Regions from separate parts of the Ruegeria sp. HKCCD6119 genome, predicted to be linked through region 3. Evidence: riboswitches for the same ligand, from Rfam matches in the RefSeq annotation. Region 3 holds a riboswitch; each other region holds the start of a gene.
What was found. A riboswitch is a leader RNA that binds a small molecule or an ion and turns the genes downstream of it on or off. The one in region 3 is predicted to bind cobalamin.

Region 1 (10,725 bases), on a different contig from region 3:
ACGATGGGTGCGCCATCGCGCTCGATGACGCGCGTTCGGGATGACCCCACGATCACCACAGTCTGCATATCCGCCATGTCGGGCGTGGCTTCGGCCAGTGTCGAAATGCGCATCTCTTCATCGGCCCGCGATACGGCGCGGGCGAACAGGATCAAACGTTCGGGCTCACACTCTTCACGCAGGATTTCCAGCGTTTTTACAAAGCCTTCCGGGCGAGACTTCGAGCGGGGATTGTAAAAGGCCATCGAGAAATCCGCCTGTGCGGCAAGGCGCAGGCGTTTTTCGATCAATGACCATGGTTTGAGGTTGTCGCTGAGGTTGATGGCGCAGAAATCATGTCCCATCGGGGCACCCGCGCGCGCGGATGCAGCCAACATCGCCGTGATCCCCGGCAGCACATCGATCTGAAGGTCACGCCATTCCGCAGGGCCGTTTTCCAGTGCTTCGAAGACGGCCGCCGCCATGGCAAACACGCCGGGATCGCCCGAGGATACAACGACCACCCGTTTGCCATCGGCAGCCATTTGCAGCGCGTGTTGCGAGCGGTCGATTTCGACCCGGTTGTCACTGGCATGCAGTGTAAGGCCGGGGCGCTCGGCAATACGCGCCACATATGGGATATAGCCCACAACATCGGTGGCTTCGGCCAGCGAGGCTGTTACTTCTGGTGTAACAAGCGCCTCATCACCCGGCCCCAGACCGGCAATCTTGACCCAGCCGCTCATGGTCGCCGCCCCTGACCGTGCACGACGATGATCGAGAAATACGGGGTGATCTTCTCGCAGGCTTCGGACAGCTTGGTCACTGTCTGGTTCGGCATCTGCGCATATTCCACGATCCACGCCCGGTCATACAGGCCAGCGGTCTTCAGAGCGCGCTTCACCTTGTCGATGTTGCGTCCGATTTTCATCACGACCAACGCATCGGTCAGAGCCATGCGTTCCGCCAGCGTTTCTTCGGGCAGGGTGCCAACCAGCACGGTCAGCACGTCATCACCCCAGGTGATCGGATCGCCCGTGGCCGTCCACGCACCGGACATGCCGGTGATGGCTGGCACAACCTCGACCGGAGCTTCGTCACGCAACCGATTGTATAGATGCATGAACGAGCCGTAGAAAAACGGATCTCCCTCACACAAGACCACCACATCCTCGCCCTGTTCGGACAGGGCCTTGAGATGGGCGGTGCAGTTTTCGTAGAAAGCTGCCAGCAATTCGTTGTAGCGCGGGTCTGTCACCGGGATCTCGGTGGTTACGGGATATTCCATCGGAAACTCGACCGCGCCTTCAGGGATCATCCCGTTGACGATCTTGCGGGCCTGACCACTGCGACCTGGTTTGCGGAAATACGCCACATGCTTTGCATTGCGCAGCAGGCGATCAGCCCGGACGCTCATCAAATCTGGATCGCCGGGGCCAAGGCCCACACCGTATATGGTGCCCATCTTCATTCAGCCCGGCTTGCGATGGCGTTGATGGCCGCCACCGTGATGGCGCTGCCGCCCAGACGACCTTTGACGATGCAGGATGGCACCGGTTGCGCCTGCCACAGCGCATCCTTGGATTCCACCGCGCCGACGAAGCCAACCGGGCAGCCGATGATCGCGGCAGGGCGCGGGCAATCCGGGTCTTCCAGCATGTTCAGCAAATGGAACAGTGCGGTGGGCGCATTGCCTATGGCGACCAGCGCGCCCTCCAGATGCGGCCGCCACAGCTCCAGCGCAGCGGCGGAACGGGTGTTGCTCATCTCGGCAGCCAGGGGGCGCACGCGTTCGTCATGCAGGGTACAGATCACCTGGTTGTCGGCGGGCAAGCGGAAACGGGTGACACCTTCGCTGACCATGCGCGCATCACACAGGATCGGTGCGCCATTTTCCAAAGCAGTGCGGGCCGTCTGCACGAAGCCGGGCGAGAAATGCACGAACTCTTCCAGTCCGACCATACCCGCGGCGTGGATCATGCGAACGGCAACCTGCTCTTCATCGGCATCAAACCGGGCCAGATCAGCCTCTGACCGGATGGTGGCGAAGCTTTCCTTGTAGATCGCCGCGCCATCGGTTTCGTATGTATAGGGCATCAGGTGAAGTCCATAGTCATGAGTGTTTCCGGGTCGAGCCCGCGTTGGCTGGGCTCATCCCCCGCGCGGCCCTGTTTGACAAGATCAAATCGTCCGTTTGCGCCCACCAATGTGATGTCGGCAGGACCCATGCGAGCGCATCCCTTGCTACAGCCTGAAACATGCAGGCGTCCGGCCACCCGCGACGCCAACGCCCGGGCGATGTCGCGCGTCTCGGTCTGCGCCTGCGGGCAGAACGGCGCGCCGGGGCAGGCGTCGGTGGTCATCAACGGATCGGTTCCATTTTCGACAAAGGCCGGGGCAGGTATCGCCGCCCCGCCTTCCAGCAGGATCAGCCGCCACGGGGTGACGCGCAGGGCGCAAGCGCCGCTGTCCTCGATCAGGTCATACAGCTTGCGCGCAGGCAGCGACCCAAAAGCCGCGCCGTAAAGGGCACCCAGTTCACAGGGGCCCGGTTGAAGCTTTGCGCCAACAGAACCGGGCGCACATCCTTGCCATTCCTGCGGCAGGGCGTCGATGACACGCGCCATGCGGCGTGTCTCGGGCGTGTAGGTTTCGGCAAACCACATCGCCAGCGCGATCACGTGGTCAATGGCGTCGGTCTCGGTCACGCTCCGCCCGGTTTCGCAGCCATCGGCGCGCAGGATCAGGCCGCCTGCACTGGTTTCCAGACGAATATCAGCCGAATCCGACGCCAGCAGACGTTCGGGGCCCGTGTCGATTGCAAAACCGAACTTTGCCGGCAGGGCCGGCAGCTCCGCAAGCCGGTCAATCAGTTCATGGGTCAGCCGAGCAGTCAAATCGCCCGCCTGATAGAGCGGTGTAACCAGAATATTGCGGCGTATTTCGATACCGGGTTCCGCATCCAGCAGGTTCAGCGCGGCAAGCTCTTTGAGCAGAGGCTGATGGTCTTCCTCTTCCACGCCCCGCAATTGCAGATTGGCGCGATTGGTCAAATCGATCGAGCCGTTGCCAAAGCGGTCAGCCAGATCGCACAGTCCCAGTGCCTGATCGGCGTCCAGACGCGCCAGCCGGGGCCTGACCCTGACGACCAGACCGTCACCGGACATCATCGGACGATGGGCGCCCGGGCACCAGCCCTGAACGATCGGTGCACTCATCTCAATCCCTCCAGATCAGCCCTGATAGAGTTCCGGCGCGTGTTCCAAAGCCCGGCCTCAAGCAGCGCGCGAAACCGGTCCTGCATGGCCTGACGCGCCTTGGGATTGGCCTCTTGCAGGAACGCGTCGACCTCTTCGTTGCCCAGAGTGGCATCGTGGTAGAGGTCAAAAAGATGCGGTGCGACCGTGCCAGACAGATGCGCGAAAGAAGCCATATGATCCAGCGTTGCCGCGATTTCGGCCGCCCCCCGGAAACCATGGCGTTGCATTCCGGCGATCCAGCAGGGGTTGGCGGCACGGGCGTGGACGACTCGGCTGATTTCTTCACGCAAAGTTCGGGCACGCGGGTTTTCGGGGTTGGTGTTGTCCAGATGGTACAGCTGCGCGGTTCCGCCGGCGATCTTCTTGGCGGCGGCAAAGCCTGCCTCGTGCGTGGCATAATCGTTGGCCAAAAGAAGATCGGTTTCGGTCAGGTCCTGCAAGTGGACAAAGCTGTCCGCATTTGCAACGCGTTGGGTGATGCCGTCCTTGTCCTGCGAGATGTGTTCGCCTTCCAATGCAAAAGAGCTGGCCTCTAGCCACGCTTCACCGGCCTGCGCACGGGCCTCGTCGGTATACACTTCGGAAAGTTCGGTCATATTGACGCCGTAACTTCCGGGCGCAGGTCCATAGACCCGCGCTGCCGGCGCCTGCCCGGCATAGGGGTTCCAGTCCGTTGCCTCATCGCGCGCGGCCAATGCGCGAACCGCTTGGCCAAACAAGGCGGACAGCGTCGGGAAAACATCCCGGAACAGGCCCGAGACCCGCAGGGTCACGTCTAGGCGCGGGCGGCTCAGGTCGGTGATCGGCAGAACCTCGATGCCGGAAACCCTCTCGGACCCTTTGTCCCACACGGGTTTGACGCCCAGCAGGTGCAAGGCCATGGCGAATTCCTCGCCCGCCGTGCGCATGGTGGCTGACCCCCACAGATCGATGATCAGCCCCTTCGGGTAATCGCCTTCTTCCTGAAGATGGCGCCGCACCAGTTCCTCGGCCAGTTTCACACCCTGAGCATAGGCCGCACGGGTCGGAACCGACCGCGGATCGGTGGTGTAAAGGTTCCGCCCGGTGGGCAGAACATCTGACCGGCCACGATAGGGGGACCCCGAAGGCCCGGCATCAATCCGCTTGCCTTCGAGCGCTTTGATCAGCGCGTCGCGTTCGGCGTTGGCCGAAGGGGCCGGATCGAAACTGCCCGTCACCTCGGGCACGCGCCCAAAGATGTGCAGCCCGTCGCCAAACTGGCTTTCCTTGATGTCACAGACAAAGCGGTCGATGCGGGTGATGGCCTCGGCGGTGCAGGTTGCCTGATCGAGGCCGAGATCGCTTTCCAGCCCTATCGCCTGCGCCTCATCACGGATATCTTCCTGCAAGCGGTCGCGGCGTTTGGGGTCAAGCCCGTCGGCGTTCGAAAACTCATCCAGCAGCGATTCAAGCCGCACCATCCGATCCGGCGTGCCACTTTCCTTCATCGGGGGCGGGATGTGGCCCAGTGTGACGGCTCCGATCCGGCGCTTGGCTTGCGCGGCCTCGCCCGGGTCGTTCACGATGAACGGGTAGATTACAGGCAGATCGCCGATCAGCGCCTCGGGCCAACAATCGGCAGACAAGGCGACCGATTTTCCGGGCAACCATTCCAGCGTTCCATGCGCGCCGATATGGATCAGCGCATCGGCACCCAACCCTTTGCGCAGCCACAGATAGAAGGCGACATAACCGTGGCGCGGGGTGCGCAAGAGGTCATGATAGTCGTCATCCCGCAGCTCGGGCGTGCCGCGTTCGGGTTGCAGCGCGACCAGCGCCTTGCCGCGCCGAAGCGCGGTGAAATGGAAGGCCCCATCGGCACAGGCCGGATCATCCTCGGGCGCGCCCCAAACGGTGTGCAGATCAGCGCGCAGGGTCTCGGGCAATTCCGCAAGCGCATCCTGATAATCCCCAAGCGACCACGAAATCCGTGCGTCCAGAAGAGTGTCGGCAATCGGCTCGCCAGTCGCGATGTCATAGCCTTCTTCGTCAAGATCGGACAGCATCGCCTGGGCCGAGGCCAGCGCGTCGAGGCCAACCGCATGGGCCATCTGCCAGTCTTTGCCGGGATAGGTGGACAGGACCAACGCAGGAATCTGATCTGCCTTGGGTTTGTCGTTCAGTGCAAGCCAGCCCGATACACGGTCGATGATCGCTTCGATCCGGTCCGGTTCGGGACGGTGTGCAAAGCGCGCGTATTCCAGATGCGGATCGCGTTTTCCGGGTTCCTTGAAAGACGCAACTCCTGCTGAGATCCGTCCATCCACCTCGGGCAGTACCACATGCATGGCAAGATCGGCCGGGGACAAACCGCGTTCCGCCTCGGCCCAGGCTTTGCGGCGCGAGGTGGCGAGAGCGACCTGAAACACCGGCACGCCTGCAGCGTCCAGAGGCGACGTTCCCGACGCGCCTTTTCCCGAAAACGAAGTGGCGTTGACAATGGCAGATGGGTTCAGCGCAACAACCTGTTCCCGCAACCATTCGGCGGCTACAGGCGCCTTGAGAGACGGGGCAAACAGGCCCACCGCCGCGTATCCACGGGCGCGCAGGCTGCGGATCAGGGCTGCGATCGGGGCGGTGTCTGCCGAGGTCAGGTAAGCGCGGTAAAAGGTGACGAGGATTCGTTTAGTCTTGCCTTCGAATGCGGTTTCCACCGGGATTACGCCGCGATCCGGACACCACACGCCACTTTCGGGCAAGGTCTTGGCGCCCATCACCGGACCGGCATAAAGCCCCGCCGCCAAAGCCATCTGCGCCAGCGCGGCCTGTGCCGCGACCTCGCCGCCGGTATCGCACAGATGCGCCAGACGCCGCAGGGTCGAGACCGGCAGGGTGGAATAGTCATCCAGCCGCGTGTCCTCGCGCCCGTCGGCGGGCAGCACCGCCAGTGCGATGCCCTTGGCCTGCGCCAGCGCCAGAACCTGCTGCAACCCATAAGCCCAGTAGGGCATCCCGCCGATCAGACGGATCAGAATGCCCTTGGCGCCTTGAAGCGTCTGTTCGACATAGGTATCGACCGACAGCGGGTGTTTCAGAGCCGTCAAATTCGCCAGCCGCAGGGTCGGCATTCGCCCTTCCGGTCCGCCACCACGATGCCAGCCCGCCGCGAAAGCGCCTAGGTCGCTGTCCGAAAAGGACAGCACCACCAGGTCCGCCGGGCTCTGGCCCAGATCGGTTGGGGTCTCGGTTTCCTCGAGCCCGTGGCTTTCGCGAAAGACGACGTGCATGGCTTACTCGGCGGCCTCACGCACACCCACGAGGATTTCGCGGATTTCCGCCTCTTTGATATCGTCATGCTCGGCGATGACGACCAGACGCGAACGGCGTTCTTCACCGGGTTCCCACGGGCGGTCATACTGGTGACGCACGCGGGCACCCACTGCCTGGACCAGCAGGCGCATGGGTTTGCCCTGAACGGCGGCATACCCTTTGACGCGCAGGATGTTCAGTTCATTGGCCAGGCGTTCGATATTGGCGACCAGTTGGGCCGGATCGGTCTGCTCGGGCAGCTCGACGATGATGCTTTCGAAATCGTCATGCTCGTGATCGTGATGGCCGTCGTGATGCGAGGGTCGGGCGTCCATGTCATCCTCGGCGGCGGCTTCCAGACCCAGCACAACGCGCACGTCCACGGCACCTTCGGCCACTTCGACGACGGGCAGGGGGCGCGGCGCCTCGGCGGCGATGATCTCGCGCGCTTTGGCCACGCCTTCTGGGCCGGCGAGGTCGGGCTTGGTCAGCAGGATGATGTCAGCGCAGGAGATCTGATCCTCGAACACCTCGGACAGGGGCGTTTCGTGGTCGATCGAGTCATCGGCCATGCGCTGCGCATCCACTGCTTCGACATTGGGCGCGAAGCGGCCTGCGGCCACGGCCTCGGCATCGGCCAGGGCGATCACGCCGTCGACGGTGATCTTCGAGCGGATGTCAGGCCAGTCGAATGCCTTGAGCAGCGGTTTCGGCAGGGCCAGACCGCTGGTTTCGATCAGGATGTGATCCGGGCGTGGCTCCAACGCCATCAGGGCCTCGATGGTGGGAATGAAATCATCTGCCACGGTGCAACAGATGCAGCCATTGGCCAGTTCCATGATGTTTTCCGCCGGGCAATCAGGAATGGCGCAGGATTTCAGGATGTCGCCATCGACGCCTACATCGCCGAACTCGTTGACCACGACAGCAAGGCGCTTGCCCTGTGGGTTCTGCATCAGGTGACGCACCAAAGTGGTCTTGCCCGAGCCCAGAAAGCCGGTGATCACTGTGACGGGGAGTTTTTCGAGGTTCGACATGTCAGGCTCCAATGGGGGGAATGCGCGAGGCACAGTTCTTGCGAAAATGTTCGGGGCGTTCGCGCCATTTCACCAAACCATCTTCGGTGGCCAGATACTTGGTCGCGCCGTCGACGATGACGTCGACATGATCTGTTTCGTTCAGGTTTTCATACACGAAGGTCCAGCGGCCCGGCCCGCGCAACACGATCGAACAGCCTTGATCACAGTTTGACAGGCATTCAACGGCTTTCAGGGTGACACCGTCGGGCAGGTCCGCCTGTTCCAGAGCCTTGTGTAACAAAGCGCCCGGGCGTTGCGTGTCATCTTCCACAGGCAGGCCGCGACGGCAGGTGGTACAGACCAGCAACTCGACTGGTGCGGTATCGGTCATGTCTCTCATCCCCCCAAATCCTCTTCGCGGGGGACGGGGTTTCATGCGGGCCACGAATGGTCATGGACCCGACACCGGAACACCCCGCCCGGTTTCAACTTCGGTTGTTGGCAGGTCTCCCGGCTTGCGGATGCCAGAGGCGGGCCTCTGTCGGATGTCCCGCCTTCCCGGCTTTCGGGCCAGTGGCATTGGGCATCCTCTCCGTTCACGGTCGCGGGGGCGGCTGCGTTTGGCGGCAAGACCGTTGACGCATTCCCTTTTCATCGGCTGTCACCGACACCAACGAAAGGGACATGCGGCACCGCTGGCCTGCTTGTCAAGCGAGTCGCGCGCAACAATGATGCAGAGGCATGGAAAGCGACCTGTGGGCGTCGATGGGCGGCATGGCGTGCCGGGCTCCAGCCCGAGATGGGCCGGGCGACGAACAGTATGTTAGCAAGGGGCGTAGACTATGGTGAACGGGTGCCTTGACTGAACGTGTCAAGATGATGGGAAAGACCACCGAACACCCCGGATCCTCTTGCGCTAATAGATGACGTTGATCATGAGCAGCGAGACGACCAGAAACAGCGCCGTCATTATTCCGCCGGAGCGGACGAAATCCATCACCTTGTATCCGGCCGGACCCATGATCAACGCGTTTACCTGATGGGTTGGGATGATGAAGCTGTTCGAGGTCGATATGGCGACCGTCAGGGCAAAGACGGCCGGGTTTCCACCCGCCGCCACCGCAATCGATACTGCCAGAGGCACCAGCAGGACCGTGGCCCCCACGTTGGACATGACCAAAGAAAAGGCCGTCGCCAGAATGGCGATGCCGGTTTGCAACGACCAGAGCGGCCAGCCGTCCAGAATTATCATGATCTGCTGGGCGATCCACGCGGCCGTGCCTGTGTTCTGCACGGCTTGTCCCAAAGGTATGAGGCAGGCGAGCAGGAATACGGTGTTCCATCCGACCGCGCGGTACGCCTCGTCCACGCTGAGCACACGGGTCAGCATCATGCCCACCGCGCCGGTAAGAAGACAGAGTGAAAGCCGGACGTCCGTGAACAGGATCAACGACAGCGAAATGGCGAAGAATGCCAGGGCCCAGCCGACTTTTTGCGGCCTCAGCTCGTCCTGAGGAAAGTCTGTCGTCACAACGACGAAATCCGGATCTCGTTTGATCCGCATCAGGTTGTCCCATCTGGTATGGGCCACAAGCATGTCGCCCGCCTGAAACTTTTCGAGCCCGATCTGAGTGGATTCGTGATCCTCGGTCTCGACATGGCTCAGCGTCTCTTCGCCGCGGTGAATGGCCAGCAGCGACATCCCGTAGGTCTTGCGAAACAAAAGCTCGCGGGGGCATTTGCCGATCAGCTTGCTGTCAGGCGTGATGACCACCTCGGCCACGCCTGCATTGGTTGGGGCGAACTCTTCGACGAAAATGTCCAAGTCCGGAAGAACGGTCAGCCCGTATTTCTCGGCGAACTTCTCGACCTCCCAACGGCGGCCGACGATGGCCAGCCGACACGGCGCTGCAATTTCCGCTGTCAAAACCTGAACCATCGAGGTTTTGCCGCGATAGAAGGTTGAAATGATGTACAGGTGGTTTTCGTGGTTGATGTCGGCCAGAATCTCGCCGACCAGGGGGCTGTCCTCGGGCACCACGACTTCGAACACATCAGCTTTGAGGCCATAGACCCTTTGCAGGTATTCCTGTGTCCCTTGTCCGGTACCCGTATTGTCAGGTCCTTCAGCCTCGGGCAAAACCCAGCGTCCCAACAGCAGAAAGTAACCAATTCCCGTCAGGATCAGAACCGCACCGATCGGCGTGACCGAGAACAGGCCGAAGGGCTCCATTTTTTGAGAGGCCGGCAGACTGTCATTTGCCGTCAGGATCAGATCGTTCAGCAGGATAAGAGGAGACGACCCCACCATTGTCATTGTGCCGCCCAAAATGGCGCAGAATCCCATTGGCATGAGCAGGCGCGACAGCGGTATGCCTGACCGTGTGGAAATTCGGCTGACAACCGGCAGAAACAGAGCAGCGGCGCCGACATTCTGCATGAACGAGGATATGACGCCAACGGTGCCGGAAATGATTGGTACAACCCTGCCTTCGGATTTGCCGCCGTATTTGAGTATGACGGCAGCCACCTTGTTCATGATCCCCGTCTTGTCCAGACCGGCCCCGACGATCATGACCGCAATGATCGAGATGACGGCATTGGATGCGAAGCCGTCGAACAGAAGGGTGACATCCGCCAGATTTTCCAGCCCGGGCGCGTAGCTGAGCAAGCCTATGAGAACCAGAACCAATATGGCGGAAAGGTCGATCCTTATGATCTCGGAAACGAACAGAAAAACGGTGAAAGCCAGAAGGGTGCAAACGACCCCCATCTCGAAGGTGAAGGCAATATGTTCCACAATACGTCCAGAACTTTTTCTTTGTTAGAGTCCTAGTTCATCTCTCCCGACTTGTCATGAAGTTTCGTTTTTCGGCGATGTTGAGACATAATGTTGCTCAATGGTTGCTGTGGGAGCAATGCTTTCGGGAACCCCGTTTGACGAACACGTCAGAAAGAAGGATTGACCAAATTGCATGAAGAAACCAGCACGTTTCGTACCGGCGCGATGCCGTTCCAACCAGGTCGAAGCAGCACAGGTAATGGCGGGTCAATTTTAGCCACGAACAACAGACAATCCGACAGCTTTGTTTGCAGTACCATTCTGCCGCCGCCTGAACCGCGCAAAAGGCCGGCTTGGCCGTCCCTGATCGCAAACTGCGCACAAGAATGGTTTACACCTAAACGGGCCGGACAAA
Region 2 (10,725 bases), on a different contig from region 3:
TGCCGAAATACGAATATCCATGACTGCGGGTAACCCCCTCATCCAATGCCAAAGCAGCTTGCGGTGAGAGCAGAACAGCACAAAGCCCGAATATGCCAGCCAATGGCCTGACCTTAAGATCACATGCAGCAGGCATTAGGGATATCATGGGGCTCATCCTCTGGGTTATTGTAATCTTTTATGTCGCATACGCTAGCTAATGTGCCAACGCTGACAGTTTCAAGTTTAGAATGCGTGAGCGCTTTGTGAAGTTCCCTTCAGACAAAAAAAGCCGCTGCGCGGGGCAGCGGCTCTGAACTTCAATGGTCTCTCAGGCAATCAGTTGCCAATTGTCTGCAGATAAGCAATCAAGTCCGCGCGGTCCTGAGGTTTTTTCAAGCCAGCAAAACTCATCGATGTTCCCGAGATATAGGCGCTTGGGCGTTCCAGGAAGGCATCCAACGCTTCGGGCGTCCAGTTGCCGCCATGGGCCTGCATACTGGCTGAGTAACCGGTGAAACCTTTTGCCGAGGCAACCGGGCGATCAACTACGCCATACAGGTAAGGGCCGGTTCCATTCGCCCCGTCTTCCAGCTTGTGGCACGCGGTGCACTTGCGGAATACTTTCGCGCCCTTCTCAACGTCAGCGGCGGCCAGCAGATCTTCAAAGACCACTTCTTCGCCGTCGGCGCTTTCGCCCGAGCTTTCGGTTTCGATAATGTAGGCGGCCTCAGCCGAGCCATGGCCACCGGAAGAATAGAGGATGTCAGCCCCCCATTTGGCCAGAAGCAGCACCAGGAAAGTGCCGAACAGGCCTGCGGCGGCCTTCGTAACTGTCATCGTGTCGAACATTGATCGCGTGTCCATTTCAGCTGTCTGCGCAGGTGTCTAAGGCTTCCACTTGCGAGAGGCAAGGTATAGACACCGCGACGAAACGACCAAATCGCGAACTTGTTGCATGGAATCGACCAAATGACCAATCGCATTGCTTTTCAGGGCGAACCCGGCGCCTACAGTCACGAGGCCTGCCGCAACGCACGACCCGAAATGGAGGCCTTGCCCTGCCGCACATTCGAGGATGTGATCGAATCAGTTCGCTCGGGCGCGGCCGATCTGGCGATGCTGCCGGTCGAAAATACGACCTACGGTCGGGTTGCCGATATTCACCGGCTGTTACCCCATAGCGGGCTTCACATCATCGATGAAGCGTTCGTGCGTGTTCACATCAACCTTCTTGGTGTACCCGGCGCAAAACTGGAAGACATCACCGAAGCGCATTCGCATCTGGTGCTGCTGCCGCAATGTTCAGAATTTCTGAAAGAACACGGTATTCGTGGCCGTGTCAGTCCCGACAATGCCCGCGCCGCGCGCGAAGTGGCCGAAATCGGAGACTTGCATTCCGCCGCTCTGGCCAGCGAGCTTGCGGCTGAAATCTACGACCTGAACGTGCTGGCCCGCCATATCGAGGACAATGACGACAACACGACCCGCTTTCTTGTCATGTCACGCGAAACGGATTTGTCCCGCCGGGGCGATCATGGGATGATCACCAGTTTCGTGTTTCAGGTCCGCAACATCCCGGCCGCGCTGTACAAGGCCATGGGTGGCTTTGCCACCAACGGGATCAACATGACCAAGCTGGAAAGCTATATGGTCGACGGGTCCTTCACGGCAACGCAGTTTTATGCGGATATTGTTGGACATCCCGAAGACCGCAACGTGCAGCTGGCAATGGACGAACTGGAACACTTCACGACCAATGTCGAGGTTCTTGGCGTCTACCCTGCGGCCCATCCTCGCGGCTGACAGGTCACGCGAAAGACTGGCTGAATTCCGATTGGCGCAGGTCACTGCGCCATGCCTGAAGAATTGTCTGCACGTTGGCTTCAATGCCGTCCATGGAATCAATCTCGATATCGTAAACTCTACCAGCATGGATCATGGTTTGGTCCCGCTGGGCGCTTCCCACCGGACGGTCGCCGCGTAATCGTTCGCGCGCGTTCAACTCGGGAACCGGGCAATGGACAGCTACGAACAGAACATCAAACGGGCGCAAGAGGTCGCGCAAATCTTTGTCCCACCCCGGCGTATCCAGAATATGTTCCAAAATCAAATTGTTGCCCGAGGCCGCGTAGGCAGCTAGCGACTGATGAAACCCATCAAAGACAGTCGATCGGTCGTCGGACCAATCGAACTCGCCACGGCGATAGCGATCCAGCGGCAGAACACCAGAATCGCGAAGGTGGTCGATCGAGATATGCCAGAACGGCTTCTCTATCTTCTGCTGCAAAGCCCGCGCGATTGTCGATTTTCCACTGCTTGATGCGCCATGCAGAAAAATAATGTGCGACATCCGAGGTTTCTTTTCCAATCCTTGCCCCGATCAGCCCAGCGGACGCCGTTCACGCCCCGTGCAGGTGACGCTGTTCCAGTTCACGCGCAAACTCGCTGAACCGCACCTGGAATTGCTTGCGGAACTTTGACTGTCCAAGCTTCATGGACTGCAACAGCAACCGCGCGGGCAAGGACTTTGCGGCCAAGGACATCTCGATGCTCAGGCGTGTCCGGCGCGGAGACAAGGCCAGAAAATCTACTGTCGTCAGGCCGGTCATCCCTTTGCTGGCCGCCTCGAACCGCATTTGCGACGGCTTGTCGAAATCCGTCATCACCACCGACATCTGGCGCGGCTTTCCACGCAACTTGAATTCGGTTTTCCATTCAGTGCCGGCAACCACCATCGCATCAGTGTCCAGACGCCGCACGTCGATGCCACGACGCATCGCCATACGTTCGAACCTTTCGAAATCCGACACCATGTCGAACACCGAATTGATCGGGGCTTCGATATCTTCGCGCGCTGAAAACTGCATAATGACCTTTGCTGTTTATGGCTTCACCAGTTTTTCTTCAGTCCAGCGTATCCGCAAGCCAGTTCTGAAGCAGAAAATGAGCGATAGCCCCCTTGCGAGCCGGCAACAACCGGGGATGTTCGCCGGCAAATGCCTGCATCATTTCGGATTTGCTGACCCACATCGCCTCTTCGATCTCGACCGGATCAATAACGATGTCACGCGACAGGGCCTCGCCGGCGCATCCGAACATCAGGGATGCCGGGAACGGCCAGGGCTGGCTGGACAGGTACGACACCGCACCAACCGGTACGCCTGCCTCTTCCATCACTTCGCGGCGCACCGCCGCTTCGAGCGTTTCGCCGGGTTCGACAAATCCCGCCAGCAAGGAAAACATTCCCTCGGGCCAACCCGGAGACCGCCCCATAAGCACGCTGTCCCCATGCGTAATCAGCATGATCACAACCGGATCCGTGCGCGGAAAATGTTGCCCGCCGCATGACGGGCAACTGCGCTGCCATCCCGCTTGCGACATATCGCTGGCTGCGCCGCAGCGAGCACAGAAGCGATGTGTTTCGTGCCAACCGACAACCGCCTTGGCCGATGCGGCCAACTCGGCATCACGAGGCGACAATCGCGCCATGATCCGGCGGAGCTCGGCAAAAACATGCCCTTCAGGCAAGTCCGGGTGCTGCTGTTCGGATCTGTCCACGAACTCTCCCAGGCCGGTCAGATCCAATCCCTCTGCCCCCCAGGCCGAGATATCTGCGGCAAACAGGGGTGCGCCCTCTGCGCTCAGGCCCAAAAAAACCGGTGCTTCGATCACGCCGCCGGGGCCATCGCATACCAGCGGGTGGGTCATCTGCGTCAGGGCAAGCTGATCCAGCGCCGCACCCACGACCAGAAGCTTGCCTCGCCACAACAATATGCACCGCGCAGCAGGGTCGCCCGCCATCTCGGACAGCTTCTCTGAATCCCCACGAAGATGCGCTGCCCGATTCAGGCCCGAGCCGCCGAAAGTCACCTGCTCTGCGTTTTTCATTGGAATTCCTTCTGGTCTTGCGCACAGGGCTGCCATGTCTCAGGCCCTGTTGCAATGGCAATTCAAGGCGCAAAACGCAGGGACACGCCACCGAAAAGCCGCATGGCGGCCCCGGAAAAATCATCTAGACTGCGTTTTGATGATTTTAGCCCATTACCACACTCAAAAGCAGAACAACAAAAGTGAAGCAAACCCCATCGACGCAGGTGCAACCCACAAAAGACCGTGGCTGTATTCGTATTCTTGCCACCTCCGACGTGCATATGCATCTGACTGGTTTTGACTATTACGCGGACACACCGGACCCGACGCTTGGGCTGACACGCACCGCCAGCCTGATCCGCAAGGCCCGACACGAGGCCACAGACGCGCTGGTGCTGATGTTCGACAACGGGGATTCGCTTCAGGGAACGCCGATGGGCGAATGGGCCGTTCGGAACGACAATCCCCACCCGATGATGCAGGCATTCAAGGCGCTGGACTATGATGCGATTGGTCTGGGCAACCATGATTTCGGGTTCGGGCTGCCGACATTGGACAAGACCCTTGCACAAGCCCCGTGCCCGGTTCTGTGCGGCAATCTTCATCGGTCCGGAGAACACCAATCTTGGCAGCGTTTTGCAATCCTTGACCGTGTCGTTAGGGTGGGAAACAAGGATGTGCCCATTCGCGTCGGCGTGTTTTCGGTTCTGCCACCGCAGACAACACGTTGGGAAGAACACAATCTGAACGAAACCGTAGAGGCGGACGACATCGTTGTCGCGGCACGGTCCCTGACGCGTATCTTGCGCGAAAAGGGGTGCGATCTGATCGTGGCGCTCGCCCATTCCGGGCTTGGACACCCGGACGCAGCGACCGACATTGAAAATGCCGTTATTCCCCTGGCCGCGATCGAGGGCATCGACGCTGTCGTCGCCGGGCACACGCACCTGACCCTTCCCGCACGCACCGGCGCGCAAACCCCGAATGTGGATTACGTGAAAGGGCTGGTGCATGGAACGCCGGTTGTCATGCCCGGTTCGGCAGGCGCATATCTTGGAGTAATCGATCTGGCCGTCACCCTAGAGCCCCAGTCGGGGCTGCGTGTTGTCGACAGCCACGCCGAATTGCGCCCGGTTTCGGTGGGCGGCACCGCGATTGGCGAAGATTTGGAAATCGCGCATCTGGTTGAACCCGCACATCAGCAGACCCGTCTGGACATGGCCGCGCCCGTTGCGCGCGTCTCGGACACATTGCACAGCTATTTCAGTTTCTGTGCGCCGGATCGTGGATTGACGCTTGTGTCCGCCGCACAGGCAGCCGCGTTGCGCCCTTTTTTACACGGCACCACGCTTGCAGAGCTGCCGCTGTTGTCAGCCGCGTCGCCGGCCAAATGCGGCGGACGCTCTGGCCCCAGGCACTATACGGACGTGCCGCCTGGTGAAATCTGTCTGCGTCACGTGGCGGACCTGCATGTCTTTCCAAACGAATTGCGCGCGGTTCAGATCACGGGCGCGCAGCTGCTGGAGTGGTTGGAGATGTCAGCCAGCGCATTCAACCAACAATTCCCCGACGCCGAGGCAGAGCTATTCAACCGGGATCGGGCGGGGTACAATTTCGATGTCATCTTTGGCCTGTCCTATCAGATCGACCCGTCGCAACCGGCGCGTTACGATGTCGGGGGGCAAATGATCCATCCCGGCCACAGGCGGGTGCATCATCTGACTTGCGCAGGCCAGGCCGTGCAACCCGATCAGGCATTTGTCGTCGCGCTCGATAATTATCGCGCAAGCGGGGGCGGACATTTCCCGCATGTGTCGTCGGCCCCGGCCATCGATCTGCCCCCGCTGGATATCCGGGACATTTTGCGGGACTACATGACGCACCGCCTGCCACCCGACCCATTGGCCCGGCAACCTTACCCGTTCTCTCTGATGCCGAAATCGGGGGTGACGACCATTCTTCGGACCGGTCCCGGTGCGTTGAAGCATATCGACGAATTGAACAGGTTTGCCCCCAGGATACTGGAACCTGACGAAAACGGTTTTGCACGCATTCGGCTGACGCTCTGACGGGTTGTCTTTTGCCGAAGCCTTCCCTATATCCAAAGTCGAGAGGTTGGCGCGGGCGAGCGCCTCGCCAACCTGGTCAGGTCCGGAAGGAAGCAGCCACAACGAGCCCCGCTTGGGTCGATGTCCAACCTCTCACTTTACGAACCTTGGCCGCAGGAGGGCTTTATGATTGTAGCAAAGATCCTTCGGGCAGCACGGTTCTGACCTCACGGTATCGACTGACTGCCTGAATACATGACCCGGGGATGAGCGATCGCCATCCGTCGGGAGTGCTGTTTCTGACGACAGGCAAACCAATGTTTCTTGCACTTTCGGACCTGGGATGGTCCTCTCACTTTGCCGCGCAACACGCGGCTTATCCTTCCTGCACGCCTTTTCGCATCACTTCCGTTCATCGGGACCGCCTGATAGGGCTTAACCCTGACGGCGAAGTCCCGTTACTGACCCCCGATCAAACGACCGGCAGCTATGCTGTTGGCGATTGGGTTCTCGCCGATGACGACAAACGCGTGCGCCATTTGCTCGACCGGCGCAGCCTGCTGCACCGACGCGCCGCGGGTACAGGCGCCGCGACGCAACTGATCGCAGCCAATGTCGATGTGCTGTTCATCGTCAGCTCGTGCAATGCCGATTTCAAACTGCCCCGGCTGGAACGATATCTGGCGCTCGCGCATCAGGCCGGGTGTTACCCGGTCGTTGTTCTGACGAAGGCCGACAAATCGGCGGACCCCGACAGTTTCTCGGGGCAGGTGCAATCTCTGGATCCGTTCCTGACGGTTCTGGCGATCAACGCGCTGGACCCGGCAGAGGTTGAAAAGGTTCTGTCCTGGTGCCCCAAAAGCCAGACCGGAGCGCTGGTTGGATCGTCGGGCGTTGGCAAGACGACACTTGCCAATACCATGACCGATCAGGATCTCGCCACCTCGGACATTCGCGAGGATGACGCGCGGGGCCGGCACACGACGACCGCACGCGCATTGCACCGGATGCGCAACGGTGGCTGGTTGATCGATACACCCGGAATGCGCGCGTTGCGCCTGCTGGACGCTCGGGACGGGATCGACGACGTTTTCTCGGACCTTGCCGAGTTGAGCCGGGACTGCCGTTTTTCGGATTGCCAGCACAGCTCCGAGCCCGGATGTGCCGTGCAAAAGGCAATAAGCCACGGCACGCTTGATCCGGCTCGATTGGACCGGTGGCGCAAGCTTCGGCGCGAAGATCAGCGCAATTCTGAAACCGTCGCGCAGTCCCGGGCGCGGGACAAAGCGTTCGGCAAGATGGTCCGTGGCGTCATGAAGGAAAAGAAACTTCGCAACCGGTGATCGTTGGACGGTGCCCGGCCCGTCCTGCGCCGCGTCTGATCAAGCGATCAGTCGCGGCCAAACCGCTGCATTGCGCCGGGCAAATGCTCCGATATGACCAACCTCGGGCAACCCGAAATCGGCAGGGCTCAGCAGGTGGCGGTTGGCATCGGGGCCGTAAAGATCCGCAAGCCGCCAAACCGCTTCCGGCGGCACCATCTGGTCGTCCTTGAAGGTGTACAAATCCACGGGCGTTCCAGAATCCTTCCACTGCGCGGCAGGTAACTCATGCCCGATTTCAGGCACATAGTTCAAAGGCGCCGTACACCATTTGCGCCACTGCCAATAGACCGATGCCGGCAGATCCGAGCCGAACCCGATCGCCTTTCCGGGAAGGTAGCCAAGGGCTCGGGCCAAAAGCGGGGCATGACCATACCAGAACAATCCTGCCAAACCACGATAGGGCCATGGATGGTCGCTTAGGGTTACCAGCCCCGAACACACACAGATCATGCGATCAATCAGATCGATATCCGGCTGCACAGGCCCCAACATCGCGCCGATCGAATGGCCGATGGTCCAATGCTGCGAATCGGGAAACCGTCTGCGCATTTCTGCCCGTGCCGCGGGCATGTCGATCAAGGCCCAATCCGCCATGGTCGCACGCGAATCTTTCAGGCGGCCGGTCAAGGAATGCCCGTAATCGCGATAGTCATAGGTCAGGCAGGCCATACCCCGCTCGGCAGCAAGCCATCGTGCGAAATGACGGTAATAATCGCGCGGCACACCCGTTGCACTGTTCAGCACGACGACGATTTCGGGCGAAGACAGCGGGCTGTACAACCGGGCAGACAGTGTTTTCTGCCCGGACGGAAAGCGAAATTCTTCGGTCATTACCGTTTGCTCTGTGTCCAACATGATCTCTGGCTTTGCGCTTGGTAAATCCGGTTTCCGAACCTCAACGCCCTCGACACTATGCATGAACCAACACCGTATCCAGCATGACCAAGCGTCCGGTCAAAAGATCGGCTTGACTCGATGCGTGCTCAAACGCTAGCGGTTGTGTGATGGTTTCCGGCCTCCACAAGGGGTCGGGATGAAAAGGGAACACGGTGCGGTATTGTCTGGTCATGCAGGCAACAACCAAATCCGCGACTGCCCCCGCAACTGTAAGCGGTAAGCGATGCCGAAACACCACTGGCCCAAAGGCTGGGAAGGTCGGCAAAGCGATGACCCGCAAGTCAGGAGACCTGCCATCGGAAACGAAACCGAAACTCGGGCGGGGTGTCCGGGCAGGTCCTGACGGCATCACGCTGTCCCACCTGTCCCAAATATCCTGTCCACCAAGCGCGGAGGGCGCAGGATGATCTGGAAGACAAAGACACATGAATTCAGTGCAACAGTATGTCAGCGGACGGGCAAAACCTGTCCCGCTTTGGCGCGGCTGGCGCGCTCGATATCCGAAGCCATGGCCCAGGCGACCTCGGCCACAAGTGACGATTTCGAGATTGAGGGCAGCAGCGAGCTGTCACATTGCAGCGAAGGATGTCATGCAATTTTCCGCGCGCAATCAGACCGCATTCGTGTCTTTTGCGGGACGCAGCCCGAAACCGCGATTGAGCCGCTGAACGGCTATGCCGACCTGATCTTCGGAAACACGTTCAGCGCGATGCCATCCGGCGTCGTGAAAACCCCACCCTGCGCGATGATCGAAGTTTCCACGATCCGGCCTCGAAAACCTGCTTGCGCGCCCGCGCAGATTTCAATCTGAGTCCAGACTGACCTGTGCCTGGGCACGCCGAGAGGCCCAGGCCAGTTGCGCATCCGTTTCGACGGCGCAAGGGCGCACCGCCCGCAATCGTTGCAGCGCCGTGTCCGCGCCTTCGCCGCATTCGACCATCAGCCGCAGGACAATCATACCTGACCTGCCACAGCCCCCGCGGCAGTGTACCAATACGCGACCTCCGCCGGACAGCGCGTGCCGGGCCGCGGCGCTGACGGACGGCCACGCGTCATCAATCGCTTTTGTCGGCGCTCCGAAATCTTCGATCGGCAGGTGAACCCATCGGCTGGCGCGGCTTTGAATATCGCTTCCAAATTCCTGCGCCCCGTCCTGAAGCATTTCGACATCCGTCGTCATCGAAACAACAAGCCCCGGCTGCCAGGCTGCGATCATATCCAGATCGCTGGAGTAATCTCCGCCGCGTCCGGGCATCGAGGTCAGCGCCAGCGTTCCGCCACCGACTTGCAGGGCGTAGATCACCAACTGCGACATGAATCCTGTCCTCCCCAAAGAACTCTATACAAAAATGAGCCATTAAATCCGCTGATGCAGTTTAGTGCGAAAGCGACTCGTTTCTAAATCAAAAATCATCGCGCCACGCTGTGGACGCGGGCAACGGTGGCCACTACGCTGTGCCCAAGCACCGAATCCCAACGAGAAGACATGACAGACAGCTCCAGCCCCGCCTATCAGGTTCTCGCCCGCAAATATCGCCCGGAAACCTTTGCCGATCTGGTGGGTCAGGATGCCATGGTGCGCACCCTGAAAAACGCGTTCGCGGCCGACCGGATCGCGCAGGCCTTCATCATGACCGGCATTCGCGGCACCGGCAAAACCACGACAGCAAGGATCATCGCCAAGGGCATGAACTGCATCGGACCCGACGGAACCGGTGGCCCCACGACCGAACCCTGCGGTCAGTGTGAACATTGTGTCGCCATCATGGAAGGCCGCCATGTAGACGTGATGGAGATGGACGCCGCCAGCCGTACGGGCGTCAACGACATCCGCGAGATCATTGACAGTGTCCGCTATCGCGCCGCCAGCGCGCGTTACAAGATTTATATCATCGACGAGGTTCATATGCTCTCGACCAGTGCGTTCAACGCGCTGCTCAAGACGTTGGAAGAACCGCCCGCGCATGTGAAGTTCATCTTCGCAACCACTGAAATCCGCAAAGTCCCTGTCACTGTGCTGTCCCGCTGCCAGCGTTTCGACCTGCGCCGGATCGAACCCGAAGACATGATTGGCCTGCTGCGCAAGATCGCCGAAGCGGAAAACGCCCAGATCGCCGAAGACGCGCTGGCGCTGATCACCCGAGCAGCGGAAGGATCGGCCCGGGATGCGACCTCGTTGCTGGATCAGGCGATTTCGCATGGGGCTGGCGAGACGACCGCCGATCAGGTCCGTGCAATGCTTGGACTGGCAGACCGTGGCCGGGTTCTGGACCTTATGGATATGATCCTGCGCGGCGATGCCGCCGGAGCACTTACCGAGTTGAGCGGCCAATACGCCGAAGGCGCAGACCCGCTGGCGGTGCTGCGCGATCTGGCCGAGATCACGCATTGGGTGTCCGTCGTGAAGATCACGCCTGACGCGGCGCAGGATCCGACGGTTTCTCCGGACGAACGGACCCGGGGCCAACACATGGCCGAGGCTCTGCCGATGCGGGTTCTGACCCGGATGTGGCAAATGCTGCTGAAGGCGCTCGAGGAAGTCT
Region 3 (10,725 bases):
TGCTTTCTTGGCAGGTTGGCTAATTATTTGATATTGCAGAAACGACATTGCCGGAATGAGGAACGCCAATGCACCGTTTTTTACCGATCTTTATCTTTCTGGCGGCCTGCGCAGACACAAGCGTCCCGCAGGATGTCGCCGCCACCTCAGAAGACGCACCTGTTGATCTGGCATTTTGCAAGGGCGAGCCCTTTGCCGAATCCGTTGGTCAGCCCGTTTCAACGATTCAGGCTGGTCTTCCCGAACGGTCTCGTGTTTTGGGCCCGGACGACATCGCGACACAGGATTACCGTATCGACAGGCTGAACGTCTATGTGAACGACGCCGGTGTTATTCAGCGTCTGACCTGCGGGTAAGCGTGGACTCGGCAGGTGATTCTGAATTAAGAACAAAATAAGAACATCAATGATGCCTGCCGATGCCCAAACGCCGAATTCTTTCGCTCTGGTTTCCCCGTCTGGGGGCCGAACGGCTGGTCCGCGCCGCGCGGGGCCTGCATGCCGGGCCTTTGGCCGTTGTGGCCGAACAGTCGAACATGCAGATCGTCACGTCATTGAATGCCGAGGCGCAGGCCGCCGGATTGCGCGTGGGTCAGCCGGTCCGCGATGCCCATGCCATGTGCGCCAGCCTGATCACCCGCCCTCGCAACGCCCCGGCCGAGGCTGCGTTTCTGACCGCGCTGCGCCGCTGGGCGGGCAAGTTCAGCCCGTGGGTGGCCGAAGAGGCCCCCGATGGCCTGATCGTTGACCTGTCGGGCTGTGCCCATCTGTTCGGCGGTGAAGAGGCCTTGCTGAGCGTGCTTGAGACCGACTGCGCCGACATGGGCCTGAGCGTGCAGATGGGCATCGCCGACACGCTGGGCGCAGCCTGGGCGTTGGCGCGCTATGCCGGGCAAGAGGCCACGTCCGATCGCAACGGTGATGCTATTGCCCAAGAGGCCCGCGCCACCCGCGCCCGGGCAAGCAAGCGGCGGCACTGGACCAGGGGCGGGGCCGCGCCACAGGTGATGGCGCTGGGCGGTGGCGCGCGGATTGCCGCGCCGGGGCAGGCCTATGGCGCGCTCAGCCCCTTGCCCATCGCGGCGCTGCGGCTGGACGATCAGACCGTGGCGCAACTGAACCGCCTGGGCCTGCGCCGGATCGGTGATCTGCTGGGCCAGCCGCGTGCCAGTTTGGCACGGCGGTTCGGCCGCGGGCTGGTGTTGCGTCTGGATCAGGCCATGGGCAGCGCGCCCGAGCCGGTCTCGCCCGCCCGTCCGCCCAATCACTTTGCGGTGCGGATGACTCTGCCCAACCCGATTGGCCTGGTCGAAGACGTGATGGCCGCTGTCGATCGGATTCTGCCAACGCTCTGCACCAAACTGGAAGAGAAGGGGCGCGGGGTCCGCACGCTGCGCCTGGAAGCCCACCGTGCGGATCAGGCCGCTGAAATTATCGAGATCGGCCTGGCCCGTCCGACCTATGATAAAAACCGCATTCGCCCTTTGTTAGAGATGAAAGTTGACAAGATCGACGCAGGCTATGGCATCGACTTGCTGCGGCTTGAAGCGATCCAGACAGAACCCATCCACGCCCGCACCATCGCCGGTCATGCCGAAGCGCGCCGCGTGGCCCGCAACCGGCTTGAGGGCAATACAGCCGTGGATGACCTGATTGGGAAACTGGGCGCGCGGGTAGGGCTGGACGCGATCACCCGGCGGCATCCTGCGGCCTCTCATATCCCCGAGAAAACGGCGCAAACGCTGGCGGCGGCCTGGTCGGAACCCGCGCGCGACTGGCCTGCCCCGCCGCGCCCCCGCCCCTTGCAGATGTGGCAGCCCGAACCCGTGATGGCCCCGGAAACCCCGAATGTGCCCCGCACCTTTCGCTGGCGTGGACGAGACTGGCAACTGGCACAGGCCACCGGCCCGGAACGCATCGCGCCGGAATGGTGGCTGGATGATCCCAACTGGCGCAGCGGGGTACGCGATTACTGGGTGGTGGTGACAGAACAAGGGGAGCGCCTGTGGTTGTTCTATGGGCACGGGGGCGCGATGTCCGCAGGCTGGTTCTGTCAGGGGCAGTTTTGTTAGAGTCTATTTCCCACGATAAACCAGCAGATCCGGCAGACAGTCGATCAGACGAATGAACCAGGAAAACGGTGCCGGAAAATCCGTACGGAAACGGCGACGCGCCATCGCCTTGACCACGCGATCCGCCGCATCCTCGGGCGACATCAGCATCGGCATCTTGAAACCGTTCTTTTCGGTCAGTCGGGTCTTGATAAAGCCCGGATTGACGATACGCACCGTCACGCCAGTATCCGCCAGATCGTGTCGCATCGTCTCGGCCAGAGAAATCAGTGCGGCCTTGCTGGCTCCGTACCCGATGGCGGCAGGCAGCCCATGATACCCGGCCAGTGACCCGATCAGAGTAACCTCTCCCTGGCCTGCCCGGACAAAACCCGGAACGGTTTCACCCAGAACCCGCAGCGCACCCAGATAGTTCACATCGCTCATCCTGAGCGACGCCTCGGTGTCCCATTCGGCCGAACGCATGGGGTCATAAGCCCCGGCATTGTAAACCAGCCCATCGACATGCCCCGCCTCGGCAACAGCCGAACGAACAGAGTCTAAATCGGTCACATCGCACCGGATCGCGCGCGCATCCGGCAGTTCAGAACACAGTTCGGACAACCTCTCAAGATTGCGCGCAGACAGGATCAGGGAAGCACCCTGTTGGCCAAGCGCATGCGCCAAAGCGCGACCCAGCCCTTCGCTAGCGCCGATGATCCAAATGGTTTTGCCGTCAAAGCTGCTCATGTGTGGGCCGATTCAGTTGTGTTTCACGATAATACGGCCTTGCGCCTGCTTCGGATCAAAACGGTGGCGCAGGTCACGGAAGCTCAAACCAGACGCCACAAGGTAGTGCATCTGTTAAAAACTTCTAATCGGATTGATCCACTTGTGCCTACCCTGCGTATCTTCTTGTAAACTGTCACATAAAGAGGCTGGAATGTTCGACGAACCCCGGGGTGTACGGAAGAAAATCGCGATTGTAGGTGCAGGCATTTCGGGTCTTTCCGCCGCTTACTATCTTTCAAAAAACAACGACGTGACAGTCTATGAGGCCGAGCCTCGGCTTGGTGGCCATGCCCGCACGGTGATGGCCGGAAAGAACGGGGATCAACCGGTCGATACGGGCTTTATCGTCTTCAACTATGCGACATATCCCTACCTGACCCGGCTGTTTGATGAGCTCGGCGTGCCCGTGATCGAAAGCGAGATGAGCTTTGGCGCGACAATCGACAATGGCCGCATTGAATACGGGCTGAACAATCTGCGCACACTGACCGCTCAAAAGCGCAATCTGGCGCGTCCGGCTTACTATAAGATGATCGCTGATATTCTGCGGTTTGGCAAAGAAGCCCCCGGAGCCGCCAAGGACGATGACACCACGATTGGCGAATTGGTGGACCAGCTGCGGCTGGGTCACTGGTTCCGGCACAATTATCTGATGCCGATGTGCGGTGCCATCTGGTCCACGCCGGTCGAGTTCGTGGATCAGTTCCCCGCACGCTCTTTGGTACAGTTTTTCCGCAATCACGCTTTGCTGGCAAGTGGTCGCGCAAACCAGCATCAATGGTACACGGTCAAAGGCGGCAGCATAGAGTATGTCCGCCGGATCGACGCAGCCCTTCGTGCGCGGGGGGCAGAAATACGTCTGGCCAGCCCCGTTCAGAATATATCCCGTGACGAGATGGGCATCACCATCCACAGCCAGGGCGCCGTGGATCAGTTCGATGAAATCATCCTGGCCACCCATTCGGACCAGTCGCTTGCCATTTTGGGTGATGGCGCGACCCCCGCGGAAGCCGCTGCATTGGGCGCAATCCGCTACCAGCCCAATATGGCCATATTGCATTGTGACCCAGGTCAGATGCCAAAGCGGCGCGCCTGTTGGTCAAGCTGGACCTATCGATCGCAAGCCGGAGACGTGGGGGTAACCTACTGGATGAACCGGCTTCAGAACATTCCGGACAGTGACCCGCTGTTTGTAACGCTGAACGCTTCATCAGAAATTCCCGCGGAAAAGATCTATGACAAAGTCGAATTTGCCCATCCGGTCTTCGACAAGGCCGCGCTGAAGGCGCAAGGGCAAATCCGCGAGATGCAGGGACAGAACCGAACCTGGTTTGCCGGTGCTTACAACCGGCACGGATTTCACGAAGACGGGATAGCCAGCGCGATGCATGTCGTTGCTCGAATAAATGGTGCCCCGCAAACCATCGGAGCTGATAATGGCATTCTTGGGAAAGACCCGGCCCTATCTGTTGCCGCAGAATAAGGCGATATGGCGCACAGCGTTTCTTGCACTTTCCTTGCTGATCCCCAATGGGCTGATCGCATCGCCGGTCACGGAAGAACTGAACGGTGCCCAACTGCGCGGAACCGCGACGTTCCGGTATCTGGGTTTGCCGATCTATGACGCCAAACTCTATACGCCCAAAGGTGCGCCGTTCAGTTGGAGCGAAGATATCGCCCTGCAACTGACTTATCGCAAGAACATCAAGAAGAAAGCGTTGGTCAATTCGACGCTTGACGAGATGGACCGCATCGGCCGTTCAGCACCGGTTCGCGACCAACTGAACCGGTGTTTCAAAGCCGTGGCAAAAGGGGACAGCTATCTGGCGGTTTCTGATGGTCCCGACAAGGTCAGTTTCTGGTTGAACGGGCAAAAGACGTGCACCATGGCGCATCCGGGCATCAAGCGCAGTTTCATGTCTGTATTCTTGGGAGACAACACGAGGTCCGCGTCCTTCACGCGCAGGCTACAGGGGCGGTGATGCTCTATCCCCGGGTCAGTCTCTATGCGCTGATGCTCGCTGCGGCGGGTATCCCGCTTTATATCCACTTGCCGCGCTTTGCAGCCGTGAACCTGGGTATTGGCCTTGGGGTCATTGGTACGGTGCTGCTGGTGATCCGTTTGGTGGATCTGGTGCAGGATCCGCTGATCGGTTGGGCAATCGACCGATGGCCCGGCGGCCAGCTTGCATTTGCCGCGATGGCGGCTTTGGGGCTGGCGATCGGGTTTCCCCTGCTTTTCAATCTGCCGCAGGGTGCCAGCGTGCCGGAACTGGTCGCGATCCTGATCTTGCTGTTCTCGGCATACAGCCTGGGAACCATCCTTCTGTATGGTCGCAGCGCAACTCTGGCGAAGCGAACCGATCCGAAAGAGCTGATGACACTGGCCGCCTATCGTGAAGGCGGGCAGTTGACCGGAGTGGTCATCGCAGCCAGCGCTCCGGCCCTGTTGGTTGCTTTCGGGGCACACTCCCAAGGCTACCCCGCATTCGGCGCGTTCCTGGGGCTTCTGTCCGTTGTGACCCTGATACTGACGATCCCGATCTGGCGACGCAGACCGATCACCGGATCAGGCCTGTCCTTTGCGGGTCTGGGTCAGGCCGGTGGCTTGCGCCTTCTTGCGCTGGCTTTGGTCAACAGCCTCCCGGTTGCCATAACCTCCACCCTGTTTCTGTTTTTTGTGGAAGACCGGCTGCAACTGCCGGGCAAGGCGGGTCCTTTGTTGATCCTGTTCTTCCTGAGCGCAGGCGCGAGCGTTCCGCTCTGGGCAAAGCTCAGTAACAAAATTGGCCCGAAACAGACTCTGATTATCGCCATGCCGCTCTCGATCGCCGGCTTTATCGGCGCTGCCACACTGAGTTCAGGAAACCTTGCGGGTTTTGCAATGATCTGTCTCGCCTCGGGCGCGGCGTTGGGCGCGGATATGGTCGTGTTGCCTGCGATGTTCTCGATCGTGCTTACCCGGGCCGGGCTGAACGCATCAGCCGCGTTTGGCATCTGGTCCTTCGCTGGCAAACTGGGCCTCGCCCTGGCTGCCTTTTTCACTCTGCCGCTGCTGGAACGCAGCGGTTTCACCCCCGGTCAAACCAATTCAGCACAGGCGCTGGATACACTCAATCTTGCCTATGCGGTGCTGCCCTGCATCCTGAAAGTCGGAGCGTTCGGGATGGTGTTGACCCTGCCCACCGAGGTCACAAGCAAATGAACGCTTTCACCATCATCCTTCTGGTCCTTCTGACCGCTGTCTTCATCCGTGCAAGGCTGCTGAGCTTTCGCGCGCAATCGCCGTCCGATTACAGTGGCACCGGGCCAGATTTTTCCCTGAAAAAGCACCTGAACGGAGAGATCTTGTCCGAGGGCCTGATCTATGGCCCCAACGGCAAAATGTCGAACAGCTTTGTCGCGCGCATGTCCGGCGAATGGCAAGGCAACTCGGGCACGCTGACCGAGTACTTCACCTATTCCAACGGAAAACAGATGACCCGCAAATGGTACCTGACGCTGGGAACTGGCAACACATTCACGGCAATGGCGGATGATATCGTGGGCGAAGGTCGGGGCATTATCTCGGGGTCCACGGTGAAACTGACCTATCGTATCATTCTGCCAGATGACGCTGGTGGACACACACTGGATGTCACCGATTGGATGTACCTGACAGAAACCGGCGTCATCATGAATCGGTCCGAGATGCGCAAGTTTGGCGTCAAGGTCGCGGAACTGATCGCCACAATGCGTCCAAGCCCCAGATCGAAACCGATGCATCCAAGTGGGTCAAACGGGTATGACGCGACTTTGGAAGGGAAGCCGTTGCAATGATCACCTTTCGCTCTTTCATCGCCTGCATTGCCATCGCAAGCCTTACACTTCTGGCGGCCTGCTCCAGCAAACCGAAGGTACCAAAAACGTTTCTGTCGGACCGGCAGTTGAACCTGGAAGAGTTTTTTGAGGGTAAAACAGTGGCCTACGGTCAGTTTCAGGATGTTCTGGGAAATATCCCCCGCAGATTCACGGTTGATATCGACGGAACATGGGACGGCGAAACCCTGACCCTGGTCGAAGACTTCGTCTACGACGATGGCGCGACGGAACAACGCATCTGGACATTGACCAAAACCGGAGAGGATACGTGGACCGGTACGGCGCCTGGCGTGCTGGGCACCGCCAGCGGGATTGAACGCGGGGATACGTTCAACTGGAAATACAAGATCGACCTGCCGATCAAGGACGGGACCATGCGTGTCAAATTCGACGACTGGATGTGGCTGCTGGATGACGACCGTCTGCTGAACCGCGCGTATGTCTCACGCTATGGCGTCCGTCTGGGTGAAGTCATCCTGTTCTTCGAGAAGAAATAGGGCCGTCAGGCCCGGTTTCATCACAAAAGTCAGTAGAAAATAAACTCGTCCACCAATGCTGTCGTTGATCCCTTGACCTCACCGGCCGTGTTTGCCCTTGGCCCGTCCGAGGCTGCGCCCTCGGCGCGTTCGCCGCCCTCGACCTTCAAGCGCGCGCGTTCTATCTGCCCCCAGAGGAAAAACAGACCATCCCGTTTTCCCATGAGGCGCGAAGGAACTGTTGTCCGCAAAACACCTGTTTTCGGTTTTGGCATCTGCTCTCTTACTGCCTCCGGTGTTTTCCACCATTTTCGGAAAACGTAATGGTTTTTCCCGAAAAAGACAATTTTTTATGGACAAAATGAGGTTTTCTACCGTCCGTTGACAGGATGGACTGACAACTCTCGCATGACGGATATTCGCCTTCTTCACCTGCCTCATGGCAAGCCAGCACTATCCCAAACGGATCAACTTCACCCAAAAGGGTTTGCTGCAAACCTCCTTCACTTGGCCTGACTCTCTCTTTTCCAGCCATGCTCAGGCGACGTGCAGCGTTTCGTTTCTGAGCAGAGCAGCCGGGCTTTCGCTGTCACGGCTGGGGGACAATTTGACGGCGCGGATGTCAGACGTGGCCGCATCCATCGCAAAGCCCACTGGCCCCTGCAGAACGCCGTGCTGGCGGGCTTGCCATGCCCCTGTGCCAAGGACCGTGATCCCGGCGCCGTCCACTCAGCCGGAAAATTTCCATGTCTGTTTTGAAACCGGAAATGTCGCAAGCATTTCAGCGCCCAAGCAGGTAGAAAGTAGGCTGCCATCGTGAGGTGCCGCTGTTTGATTCTCAGACCGCGGAGAATTGGGAAGCCGGTGGAATTCCGGCGCTGCCCCCGCAACGGTAAGGAAGGTCAGGTTCGACAATCAACCACTGGGACGAGGATCCCGGGAAGGTGTCGCAACCGGGTGCAAGCCCCTTTCAAGTCCGGAAACCAGCCTTGCAGATATGTCAAACCGCGGGTGGCGGTGGGGGCACGGGTTTCGGACGTGGTCCTCGCGCGCCTCCGGACGGTTCCTCCCTGTCATCTGCCCAAGCAATGCCGCGGGGCGCGGCAGGAGAGCCAGAAGTGAACAATGTCCAAAACCTGTTGGCGCGTCGAATCCCGGGCTATGCTCTGGAACGGGCCTTTTACACCGACCCCGAGATCTTTCAGACCGACCTGGAAACCATCCACTATCGCGAATGGCTCTTTGCCATTCCGGCCTGTGAACTGCTGAAAGCCGGCGACTATGTAACGTACAACGTGGGTGCCTATCGCGTGATCATCGTGCGCGGCGCCGACAACCAGATCCGGGCGTTTCACAACACCTGCCGCCATCGCGGCTCGATCATATGCAAGGCAGCAAAAGGCAACGCGCCGAAGCTGGTTTGCCCGTATCACCAATGGACCTACGAGCTTGACGGCTCTTTGCTGTGGGCCCGCGACATGGGGCCGGAGTTTGATCCCAGACAGCATGGTTTGAAGACGGTTCATTGCCGCGAGCTTGCCGGGTTGGTCTATATCTGTCTGGCGGATGTCGCCCCGGATTTTGACACGTTTGCCAATATCGCGCGCCCGTATCTTGAGCCGCATGATCTTGCGAATGCCAAGGTCGCATTCGAAAGCTCAATCATCGAGAACGGCAACTGGAAACTGGTCTGGGAAAACAATCGCGAGTGCTATCACTGCGGCGGCAACCACCCTGCGCTGTGCCGGACCTTCCCTGATGATCCGGGCGTGACGGGGATCGAAGGCGGTGAAACCCCAGCCTATATGCAAGCCCATTTCGACAGGTGCCAGTCAGCGGGTATGCCATCGCAGTTCTATCTGCACGAGGACGGCCAATTCCGTCTGGCGCGGATGCCGCTGAAAGAAGGCGCCGAGAGCTATACGATGGACGGGAAATCCGCCGTGCGCCGCTGGTTGGGCCGGTCGCCCTTTGCGGATGCGGGATCGCTTTTGAAGTTCCACTATCCGACCACGTGGAACCACTTTCTTGCCGATCACTCGATTGTTTTCCGTGTTACGCCGATCAGCCCGACAGAGACCGAGGTCACGACCAGATGGCTGGTCAACAAGGATGCGGTTGAAGGCGTTGACTACGACGTGAAACGCCTGACCGAAGTCTGGGTCGCCACGAATGACGAAGACCGTCAGGTGGTCGAGGACAACCAGCAGGGCATCAACAGCCCGGCCTATGTGCCCGGCCCGTATTCAGCCATTCAGGAATCCGGCGTACTGCAATTCGTGGATTGGTATTGCAGCACAGTGTCGGCCCGCCTGACCCCTGACTACATGGCGGCGGAGTAAGTCTGATGAAAGATCTGGACACGCTTTCATCAGCCGTTTGGCAGGATGGAGAGATGCTGGAATGTGTTTCGGTCGTGCCCGAGATGCCGAACACCGCCAGCTTTTCGTTCCGGGCCCCCTCTGGGGCGCAGTTCGCCTATCACCCCGGTCAGTTCCTGACGCTCGAGATTCCGGCGCCCGGCCAGCCCGGGGGAGTCGTGTATCGCACCTACACGATCTCATCGTCGCCATCGCGGCCGCGGTCGATCACCATCACCGCCAAAGCGCAACCCGACAGTATCGGCACGCGCTGGATGCTGGACAATCTTCAACCCGGCATGCGGCTCAAGGCCATTGGGCCTGCGGGCCTGTTCACCAACGCACTGAGCGATGCGCGCAAGTTCCTGTTTATCTCGGCTGGCTCAGGCATCACACCGATGATGTCAATGACCACCTGCATGTGGGACGAAGGCCGCGATCTGGACGTTGTCTTCATCAACTGCGCCAAGCGGCCATCCGAGATCATCTTCCGCCAGCGCTTGGAACAGATGGCCAGCCGCACGGATGGTTTGGACCTGAAGTTCGTGGTGGAAGAGCCGGACCGCTACCGCCCATGGACGGGATATCAGGGGCAGTTCAACCAATTGATGCTGGGCCTGATGGCGCCGGATTACCTTGAGCGCGAAGTCTATTGCTGCGGTCCCGAGCCCTTCATGCAAGCGGTGCGCGACGCGCTGGCCGGTCTTGGTTTTGATATGGACAACTATTATCAGGAAAGCTTCGGCGCGCCGGTGGAAACCGAGGCGGATCAGCCCGAGTTGGATGACGTTGTTCTGGACGACGACAGCAGCGCCGAAATCCTGTTCGCGACCTCGGGCGTGACGGCCAAGGTTGCCGAGACCGACACGGTGCTTGCCGCCGCCCGCTCGGTTGGCCTGAACATTCCGTCAGGCTGTACCTTCGGCGTGTGCGGTACCTGCAAGGTCAAGAAAACCGCTGGCGAGGTCCACATGGTCCACAACGGAGGGATCTCGGAAGACGACATCGACGCGGGGTACATTCTGGCCTGCTGCTCGAACCCGATCGGCAAGGTCGAAGTCGAGGTTTAGGCGCTTCGCATCCCGATCAAAGCCGCAGCGTGGCTGACACCCGCTGCGGCTTTCGGCGCGTTTTTTCTGCCCGTTGCAGAATCCGGGCCGGATTGGGTTGCCGGACGTCCGGCCCT

Region 1: another riboswitch for cobalamin. It lies ahead of GS611_RS06910 (DUF1636 domain-containing protein); the one in region 3 lies ahead of GS611_RS16635 (aromatic ring-hydroxylating dioxygenase subunit alpha).
Region 2: another riboswitch for cobalamin. It lies ahead of GS611_RS19800 (hypothetical protein); the one in region 3 lies ahead of GS611_RS16635 (aromatic ring-hydroxylating dioxygenase subunit alpha).

The regions. Positions count from the first base shown of each region.
Region 1 covers NZ_WVQV01000001.1:1,381,499-1,392,223, reverse strand. Annotated here, with positions in the region: gene cobJ (precorrin-3B C(17)-methyltransferase) at 1-725, opposite strand, end outside; gene GS611_RS06935 (precorrin-2 C(20)-methyltransferase) at 722-1,450, opposite strand; gene GS611_RS06930 (precorrin-8X methylmutase) at 1,447-2,076, opposite strand; gene GS611_RS06925 (cobalamin biosynthesis protein CobG) at 2,076-3,197, opposite strand; gene cobN (cobaltochelatase subunit CobN) at 3,194-6,487, opposite strand; gene cobW (cobalamin biosynthesis protein CobW) at 6,491-7,546, opposite strand; gene GS611_RS06910 (DUF1636 domain-containing protein) at 7,548-7,919, opposite strand; cobalamin riboswitch at 8,011-8,218, opposite strand; gene GS611_RS06905 (SLC13 family permease) at 8,445-10,301, opposite strand; gene GS611_RS06900 (hypothetical protein) at 10,491-10,725, shown strand, end outside.
Region 2 covers NZ_WVQV01000015.1:40,810-51,534, forward strand. Annotated here, with positions in the region: gene GS611_RS19750 (extracellular solute-binding protein) at 1-148, opposite strand, end outside; gene GS611_RS19755 (cytochrome c family protein) at 319-831, opposite strand; gene GS611_RS19760 (prephenate dehydratase) at 952-1,785, shown strand; gene GS611_RS19765 (chloramphenicol phosphotransferase CPT family protein) at 1,790-2,332, opposite strand; gene GS611_RS19770 (SRPBCC family protein) at 2,382-2,849, opposite strand; gene nudC (NAD(+) diphosphatase) at 2,887-3,870, opposite strand; gene GS611_RS19780 (bifunctional 2',3'-cyclic-nucleotide 2'-phosphodiesterase/3'-nucleotidase) at 4,053-5,921, shown strand; RNA gene ffs (signal recognition particle sRNA small type) at 5,961-6,059, shown strand; gene rsgA (ribosome small subunit-dependent GTPase A) at 6,167-7,243, shown strand; gene GS611_RS19795 (hypothetical protein) at 7,283-8,116, opposite strand; cobalamin riboswitch at 8,274-8,495, shown strand; gene GS611_RS19800 (hypothetical protein) at 8,586-8,993, shown strand; gene GS611_RS19805 (dual specificity protein phosphatase family protein) at 8,985-9,497, opposite strand; gene GS611_RS19810 (DNA polymerase III subunit gamma/tau) at 9,636-10,725, shown strand, end outside.
Region 3 covers NZ_WVQV01000008.1:146,593-157,317, forward strand. Annotated here, with positions in the region: gene GS611_RS16585 (I78 family peptidase inhibitor) at 69-356, shown strand; gene GS611_RS16590 (DUF6504 family protein) at 419-2,071, shown strand; gene GS611_RS16595 (SDR family oxidoreductase) at 2,075-2,800, opposite strand; gene GS611_RS16600 (NAD(P)/FAD-dependent oxidoreductase) at 2,994-4,325, shown strand; gene GS611_RS16605 (hypothetical protein) at 4,279-4,824, shown strand; gene GS611_RS16610 (MFS transporter) at 4,824-6,047, shown strand; gene GS611_RS16615 (DUF3833 domain-containing protein) at 6,044-6,661, shown strand; gene GS611_RS16620 (DUF3833 family protein) at 6,658-7,200, shown strand; gene GS611_RS16625 (hypothetical protein) at 7,230-7,454, opposite strand; partial or broken gene GS611_RS16630 (IS5/IS1182 family transposase) at 7,756-7,908, opposite strand; cobalamin riboswitch at 7,982-8,186, shown strand; gene GS611_RS16635 (aromatic ring-hydroxylating dioxygenase subunit alpha) at 8,268-9,521, shown strand; gene GS611_RS16640 (hybrid-cluster NAD(P)-dependent oxidoreductase) at 9,527-10,609, shown strand; gene GS611_RS16645 (hypothetical protein) at 10,626-10,725, opposite strand, start outside.